Regions from separate parts of the Kosakonia sp. N21 genome, predicted to be linked through region 1. Evidence: predicted binding sites of a transcription regulator. Region 1 holds the regulator's gene; the other holds the start of a gene.

The links. The regulator sigma-54, encoded in region 1, starts transcription at its own class of promoters, with help from an activator protein. The targets are predictions, from matches to a motif close to GTTGGCACANNTTTCGCTNT.
Region 2: hycA (formate hydrogenlyase regulator HycA) is a predicted target of sigma-54. The motif match lies at 3,145-3,164, and genes of this name have one in related genera.

What each region holds. Positions count from the first base shown of each region.
Region 1 is NZ_JBOBHR010000011.1:57,058-61,416, reverse strand. Features, by position in the region: gene lptA (lipopolysaccharide ABC transporter substrate-binding protein LptA) at 1-381, shown strand, start outside; gene lptB (LPS export ABC transporter ATP-binding protein) at 388-1,113, shown strand; gene rpoN (RNA polymerase factor sigma-54) at 1,162-2,595, shown strand; gene hpf (ribosome hibernation promoting factor) at 2,619-2,906, shown strand; gene ptsN (PTS IIA-like nitrogen regulatory protein PtsN) at 2,987-3,478, shown strand; gene rapZ (RNase adapter RapZ) at 3,524-4,359, shown strand, end outside.
Region 2 is NZ_JBOBHR010000006.1:195,838-200,196, forward strand. Features, by position in the region: gene hypE (hydrogenase expression/formation protein HypE) at 1-395, opposite strand, end outside; gene hypD (hydrogenase formation protein HypD) at 392-1,513, opposite strand; gene ACQ3G7_RS16125 (HypC/HybG/HupF family hydrogenase formation chaperone) at 1,513-1,785, opposite strand; gene hypB (hydrogenase nickel incorporation protein HypB) at 1,776-2,648, opposite strand; gene hypA (hydrogenase maturation nickel metallochaperone HypA) at 2,652-2,999, opposite strand; gene hycA (formate hydrogenlyase regulator HycA) at 3,199-3,666, shown strand; gene ACQ3G7_RS16145 (4Fe-4S dicluster domain-containing protein) at 3,765-4,359, shown strand, end outside.

The DNA of each region.
Region 1 (4,359 bases):
ACACAAGGCACCATCAAAATTAATGCCGACAAAGTCGTTGTCACGCGTCCGGGCGGTGAGCAAGGGAAAGAGATCATCGACGGTTACGGTAATCCGGCCACCTTCTACCAAATGCAGGATAACGGCAAACCGGTGAAAGGCCACGCATCGCAGATGCATTACGAACTGGCGAACGACTTCGTTGTGCTGACCGGCAATGCCTACCTTGAACAGCTGGACAGCAATATCAAGGGTGACAAAATCACCTACCTGGTGAAAGAGCAGAAAATGCAGGCATTCAGCGACAAAGGTAAACGCGTGACCACCGTGCTGGTGCCATCGCAGTTGCAGGACAAGAGCAACAGCAAAACCCCGGCTCCGGCGCAAAAAAAGAGTAACTAATTCGTTATGGCAACATTAACTGCAAAGAACCTCGCCAAAGCCTATAAAGGCCGCCGCGTTGTTGAAGACGTCAGTCTGACGGTAAACTCTGGCGAAATCGTCGGCCTTCTCGGCCCTAACGGTGCAGGGAAAACCACCACTTTCTACATGGTGGTGGGCATTGTGCCGCGCGATGCAGGCAACATCATTATTGATGACGAAGATATCAGCTTGCTGCCGCTGCATGCGCGCGCGCGTCGCGGCATTGGCTATTTGCCGCAGGAAGCCTCTATTTTTCGTCGCCTGAGCGTGTATGACAACCTGATGGCAGTGCTGCAAATTCGTGATGACCTGACGGCTGAACAGCGTGATGATCGCGCTAAAGAGTTGATGGAAGAGTTCCATATTGAGCATCTGCGAGACAGTATGGGGCAAGCGCTGTCCGGCGGTGAACGTCGTCGTGTGGAAATTGCCCGCGCGCTGGCGGCTAACCCGAAATTTATTCTGCTGGATGAACCGTTTGCCGGTGTTGACCCCATTTCGGTCATTGATATTAAACGTATCATCGAACACCTGCGCGACAGCGGGCTGGGCGTGCTGATTACCGACCATAATGTCCGCGAAACACTGGCGGTGTGCGAACGTGCTTATATCGTCAGCCAGGGGCATTTAATTGCGCACGGTACACCGCAGCAAATCCTTGAAGACGAACACGTTAAGCGCGTATATCTTGGGGAAGACTTCAGACTCTGATAGGGTAGAGATTATTGACGTTTTTTGTCGGAGAGTACTGCTCTGAATATGAAGCAAGGTTTGCAACTAAGGCTTAGCCAACAGCTAGCCATGACGCCACAACTGCAGCAGGCAATTCGTCTGTTGCAGTTGTCCACGTTGGAACTTCAGCAGGAACTTCAGCAGGCGCTGGAGAGTAATCCATTGCTGGAGCAAACCGATCTTCACGAAGAAGTGGATGCCCAACAAGACCAGGATAATGAAGGCCTGGATACCGTCGACGCGCTTGAACAAAAAGAGATGCCCGACGAACTGCCGCTGGATGCAAGCTGGGACGAGATCTATACCGCAGGAACCCCCTCCGGCAGCAGCAATGATTACCTTGATGACGAACTGCCCATTTATCAAGGTGAAACCACCCAGTCGCTGCAGGACTACCTGATGTGGCAGGTGGAACTGACGCCGTTTTCCGATACCGACCGCGCGATTGCAACCTCCATTGTGGATGCTGTTGACGACACGGGCTATCTGACCGTATCGCTGGAAGATATCCTCGAAAGCATGGGCAATGAAGACGTGGGTCTGGACGAAGTCGAAGCCGTGCTTAAACGCATCCAGCGTTTCGATCCGGTTGGCGTAGCCGCGCGGGATCTGCGCGACTGCTTGCTGATCCAGCTTTCGCAGTTTTCGAAAGAGACGCCGTGGTGTGAAGAAGCGCGATTGATCATTAGCGATCACCTTGATCTGCTGGCTAATCATGACTTCCGCACGCTGATGCGCATGACGCGCCTGAAAGAAGACGTGCTGAAAGAAGCGGTTAACCTGATTCAATCGCTGGATCCGCGCCCTGGCCAGTCTATTCAGACCGGCGAACCGGAATACGTGATCCCGGACGTGTTAGTGCGTAAGCACAACGGCCGTTGGGCGGTAGAGCTGAACTCTGACAGTATTCCGCGTTTACAAATCAACCAGCACTACGCCTCCATGTGCGCCGGAGCGCGTAACGATGCCGACAGCCAGTTTATCCGCAGCAACCTGCAGGATGCGAAATGGCTGATCAAAAGTCTGGAAAGCCGTAACGATACCCTGCTCCGCGTTAGCCGCTGTATTGTTGAACAGCAGCAAGCGTTCTTTGAGCAGGGCGAAGAGTTTATGAAACCGATGGTCCTTGCGGATATCGCGCAGGCCGTCGAAATGCACGAGTCCACCATTTCACGTGTGACGACCCAGAAGTACCTGCACAGTCCGCGCGGCATTTTCGAACTTAAATATTTCTTCTCCAGCCATGTAAGCACCGAGGGCGGCGGCGAAGCCTCGTCTACGGCCATTCGCGCGCTGGTGAAGAAGTTAATCGCCGCAGAAAACCCTGCGAAACCACTGAGCGACAGTAAGCTGACGACACTGCTTTCCGATCAAGGAATTATGGTGGCGCGGCGTACCGTTGCGAAGTATCGAGAATCTTTATCCATTCCGCCGTCCAACCAGCGCAAACAACTGGTTTGACCAAAACCGATAAGGAAGACACTATGCAGCTTAACATCACAGGACAGAACGTCGAGATCACTGATGCTCTCCGCGACTTTGTAAATAGCAAATTCGCCAAGCTTGAACAGTATTTCGACAGGATTAATCAGGTCTATATTGTGTTGAAAGTGGAGAAAGTGACTCACACTTCGGATGCAACGCTCCATGTTAATGGAGGGGAGCTTCATGCCAGTGCGGAAGGGCAGGATATGTATGCTGCAATCGACGGTTTAATTGATAAACTGGCGCGGCAACTAACGAAACATAAAGATAAACTGAAACAACACTAATTGTCCGGGCGTCCGCCTGGTGCGTCGCACCCTACCGCAACCCGGTAGGGTGTCTGCATTGGCGTCGCTTAGGTGAAATTATGATGAATAACGATTCCGCTCTTCAACTGAGCAATGTCCTTAACCAGGAATGTACCCGTAGCGGCGTTCACTGCCAGAGCAAAAAACGCGCTCTGGAAATCATCAGTGAACTGGCGGCAAAACAGTTAGGCCTGCCGCCGCAGGTCGTCTTCGAGGCCATCCTTACCCGTGAAAAAATGGGCAGTACCGGTATTGGTAACGGTATTGCCATTCCACACGGTAAGCTCGAAGAAGACACGCTTCGCGCCGTCGGCGTTTTTGTACAACTCGAAACGCCCATTGCTTTCGACGCTATCGATAATCAGCCCGTCGATCTGCTGTTTGCACTATTGGTGCCGGCAGATCAAACCAAAACGCACTTGCATACGCTCTCGCTGGTCGCTAAACGTCTGGCGGATAAAACAATTTGTCGGCGCCTGCGCAGCGCGCAAAGTGATGAAGATCTGTATCAGATAATCACGCAGACAGAAGGCGAAGGTGATGATGCGTAACGGAAAGGCCGCCTTTTTATCAGTCGTCCTGAGGAGAAATGGTTCATGGTCCTGATGATCGTCAGTGGTCGTTCGGGTTCAGGCAAATCAGTGGCGTTACGCGCCCTGGAAGACATGGGTTTTTATTGCGTCGATAACCTGCCGGTCGTGTTATTACCGGATTTGGCGCGCACGCTTGCCGACCGTCAGACTTCCGCAGCCGTCAGTATTGATGTGCGCAATATGCCGGAATCCCCGGAAATCTTTGAGCAGGCGATGAGCAGCCTGCCGGACTCTTTCTCCCCTCAGTTACTGTTTCTGGATGCCGATCGCAACACGCTGATCCGTCGTTACAGCGATACCCGTCGTCTGCACCCTCTTTCCAGTAAAAATCTGTCGCTGGAAAGCGCCATCGACGAAGAGAGTAACCTGCTGGAGCCGCTGCGTTCCCGTGCGGATCTGATTGTTGATACTTCAGAGATGTCGGTGCATGAGCTGGCAGAAATGCTGCGCACGCGCCTGCTGGGTAAACGTGAGCGCGAGCTGACGATGGTGTTTGAATCCTTCGGCTTTAAGCATGGCATCCCCATTGATGCGGACTACGTGTTTGACGTGCGTTTTCTGCCTAACCCGCACTGGGATCCCAAGCTGCGCCCGATGACCGGTCTCGACAAACCTGTCGCCGCGTTTCTTGACCGGCATACCGAAGTCCACAACTTTATCTACCAGACACGCAGCTACCTTGAGTTGTGGCTGCCGATGCTGGAAACCAACAACCGCAGCTACCTGACCGTGGCTATCGGTTGTACCGGTGGTAAACACCGCTCTGTTTATGTCGCCGAACAGCTTGCGGATTATTTCCGCTCGCGCGGTAAAAACGTTCAATCCCGTCACCGTACGCT
Region 2 (4,359 bases), on a different contig from region 1:
GTGTCGCCGGTGACAATCGCGATGTCTGCGCTACGGGCGGTGGCCGCCATGCTGTCAACCACGCTTCTCAGCGTCTCCATCGGCAGGCCTTCTTCGAGAATAAAACCGCAGGAGAGGTAGCGCGGTGTCGCGCCGCTGACGGCAATATCATTGGCCGTGCCGCAGACCGCCAGTTTGCCAATGTTGCCGCCGGGGAAAAACAGCGGGTCAATCACATAGCTGTCGGTGGAGAAGGCCAGTCTGTCGCCGCCGGCTGCCAGCGCTGCCAGGTCCAGCCGCGCCTGATCTTCCTGCTCCGCCAGCCACGGGTTGGCGAAGGCTTCCAGAAACAGCTGGCTGATTAACTGCTGCATCGCCTGACCGCCGCTACCGTGGGCCAGTTGAACTTCCTTCATGCTTCACACTCCTGAGCACGGTATTGATACCAGGCGGCGCACGCGCCCTCCGAAGAGACCATCAGCGCGCCAAAGGCGCTTTGTGGGTTGCAGGTGTTGCCAAACAACGGGCACTGATGCGGTTTGCATCGGCCGGTCAGCACATCGCCGCAGCGGGCGCGCGGATCGTCGTACACCTGCTGCACTGCCGGGCGAAAATGCGCTTCGGCATCGAAACGTTGATACTCCGCCGTCAGGTGCACGCCCGACTCGCCAATGATCCCCAGACCGCGCCATTCGCTGTTGCCATTGACGGCAAACACATCCGCGATGGCGGCCTGAGCCAGGTGATTCCCGGCATCCGGCACCACCCGGCGGTACTGGTTTTCCACCCGGCTGGCGGCGGCGATTTTCTGTTCAACCAGCATGATCACGCCTTGCAGCAGGTCAAGCGGTTCAAACCCTGCCACCACTAACGGGCGCTGGAAGTCATCGGCAATAAACGTATAGGCGTCGGTGCCGATCACCATGCTGACGTGGCCGGGGGCAAGGAACGCGTCGATGCCGTTATCCGGCTGCTCCAGCAGGCTGCGTAGCGTGGGGATCAGCGTGATGTGCTGGCAGAAGAAGTAAAAATTGTCCACATTGCGGGCTTTCGCCTGCTGGAGCGTAATGGCGGTGGCAGGCATGGTGGTTTCGAACCCCAGCCCGAAGAACACCACTTTGCGCTGCGGATTGTTCTGCGCCAGCGCCAGCGCATCCATCGGCGAGTAGACAATGCGTACATCTGCGCCACGGGCTTTCGCCTGCAACAGCGAGCCGTTTTTCCCCGGCACGCGGATAGCGTCGCCAAAAGTGCAGAAGATCACTTCCGGGTGGCTGGCTATCTCAACGCAGGTATCAATGCGCCCCATTGGCAGGACGCAAACCGGGCAGCCTGGACCGTGAATAAATTCGATATTCTCCGGCAGTAACTGGTCGAGGCCAAACTTGAAAATCGCGTGGGTATGGCCGCCGCACACTTCCATAATGCGCAGCGGGCGCGCCGCCGTATAAGAGAGATGCGCCGCCCGTTCGCGCAGATGGGCGATAAGCTGCATCACCTGCTCCGGGGCGCGGTATTCATCGACAAATCGCATTACTTCTCCTCACCAAACAGCAGGGCGCCGACATCCGGTTCAACCTCGAACATATTTTGCAGCGCCGCCAGCGTATCCCGGGCTTCTTCTTCGTTAATCATGCTCATGGCGAAACCCACATGCACCAGCACCCACTGCCCGAGTCGCGGCTGCCCGTTTTCATCCTCGCTGCCCACAAGCGTAAGATCCACATCGCGCTGAATGCCGCAGACGTCCACTTTAGCTTGCAGGCCGTTAATGGCCGTAATTTGCCCCGGCACGCCTATGCACATCGTTGCGTCTCCAGCCAGTCGATCCAGCGATCCATGCCTTCGCCGTGCGTGGCGGAAATAAGGATGATTTCAATATCCGGATTGACTTCGCGGGCGTAAGCGATGCATTTGTCGACATCAAAATTGAGGTACGGCAACAGGTCGACTTTGTTCAGCAGCATCAGCGATGCGGCAGCAAACATATGCGGGTATTTCAGCGGCTTGTCTTCCCCTTCGGTAACCGACAGTACCGCCACTTTATGGCGCTCACCCAGATCGAAACTGGCCGGGCACACCAGGTTGCCGACGTTTTCGATAAACAGAATGCCCTGCCGGGCGAGCGGCAGACGCGGCGCGGCGTCGGCAATCATTTGCGCATCAAGATGGCAGCCTTTGCCGGTGTTCACCTGAATGGCGGGGGTGCCGGTCGCGCGGATGCGCGCGGCGTCGTTCACCGTTTGCTGATCCCCTTCGATCACCGCGCACGGCACGCGGGTTTTCAGGCGTTCGAGGGTTTCCGTCAGCAGGGTGGTTTTACCGGATCCGGGACTGGAGACAAGGTTCAGCACCAGTTGCTGTTGCGCGGCGAAACGGGCGCGGTTGCGGGCGGCGATGCGGTTGTTTTTATCCAGTACATCGATTTCCACTTCCAGCATGCGTTTCTGGCTCATGCCTGGCGCATGGGTGCCGGCTTCGCCATGACCGTAGTGCAGGTCACCGTTATCCAGCTCGGTTGGGTTAAATTCGCGGGTTTTGACGCCGGTAATTTTCAGCGCCGGACGATCGGCCGGGGCGAACGGCGCACCGCGAAATGCGGAATGCGGGTTATGTTCGTCACCCTCTATATAAAGGTTACCGTCCTGACAACCACATGTTGTACACATTGTTTACTCCTCAATTTCCAGTCGCTGAATGTGCATTCCGTCGTCGGCGACGATGTGCAGTTGGTCGCTGTGGCATTGTGGACAGCGGCGCACGCGCTGGGTTAGCAACGTCACATATTGCTGGCATGACTCACACCAGCACTCCGCCTGTTGTTCTTCGATATGCAGTGTACAACCTTCCGCCAGGCTGCCACGGCACACCAGATCAAAACAAAACGTTAAAGCCTCGGTTTCGACGCAGGAAAATGCGCCGACTTTTAACCACACGCCGGTCACCCGACGCGCGCCGTTTGCCCGCGCCTGTTGTTCAATCACTTCCAGCGCTCGCTGACACAATGTGATTTCGTGCATAACGCCTCCTTAGGACTTTGCCGCGTTAATGCAATAAGAGTGCCAGCGTGGTTAAAGTCACGGTGACGATGTCGAACATGACGAAATGACACGTCGAAATGGCGAAGGTTTTGCTTTAATTTCATTAAAAATCATAAAGTTAAAATTTGGCATGGATGATGCTTTACCGCCGTTGTTTCAATTAACCGGGTAAGCTGACATGACGATTTGGGAAATTAGCGAAAAGGCGGACTTCATTGCCGGGCGGCATCACCGCTTGCAGGAAGAGTGGCGCCATTACTGCAATACGCTGGTTCAGGGGATTACCCTGTCAAAAGCGCGATTGCACCATGCCATCGGCTGTGCGCCGGAACAGCAACTCAGCTTTGTGCTGTTCGAACACTTCACACTCTCTGTCACCCTTGTCGGGGGATTTAACGGTCACACCATTGAGTACGCCATTGCCGGTAAAGACGGCGGTGAGCCGCGCGTGATTGCTCAGGCGCAGCTCAGCAGCGATGGCCTGATTGATGGTGTTATCAACAACCGCGATCGCGAAAAAGTGCTGAACCACTACCTGGACGCTATCGCCGACGTTTACAACAACCTCTATGCCGCCATGGAGACGGACTCGCCGGTGACGCTCACGGCGATTGCCCGCAACGCGCACGCGCCTGCACTGGCCTGAGTTTGGGTGTCGACAAGTGTCGAAAGTGACACCTTGAGCGACACGTTTCGTCATAAATGACCGCCCGTAACGAGGGTGAATCACCTGAGGATGTGCTGGTGAACCGTTTTGTAATTGCCGACGCTTCGCTGTGTATTGGTTGCCATACCTGCGAAGCCGCCTGCGCCGAGACGCACCGCGCGCAGGGGTTGCAGGCGATGCCGCGACTGCGTGTGATGCGTAACGAAAATGAATCTGCGCCGCAGCAGTGCCACCACTGCGAAGATGCGCCCTGTGCGGGCGTTTGCCCGGTCAATGCGATTAACCGGGTGGATGGCGCGGTGCAGCTTAATGAAAGCCTGTGTGTGAGCTGCAAGCTGTGCGCGATTGCCTGTCCGTTTGGCGCTATCGAGTTTTCCGGTAGCCGCCCGCTGGATATTCCCGCCAACGTCAACTCGCCAAAAGCGCCCGCAGCACCGCCTGCACCGGCACGCGTCAGCACGCTGCTGGATTGGGTGCCGGGCGTGCGGGCTATCGCCGTGAAGTGCGATCTCTGCCATTTCGATGAGCAAGGTCCGGCCTGCGTACGCATGTGTCCGACCAAGGCGCTGCACCTGGTGAATAACCGCGATCTCGCCCGCGCCAGTCGACGCAAACGCGAACTTACCCTTAACACTGACTACGGCGATTTATCGCTGTTTCAGGCGCAAAACC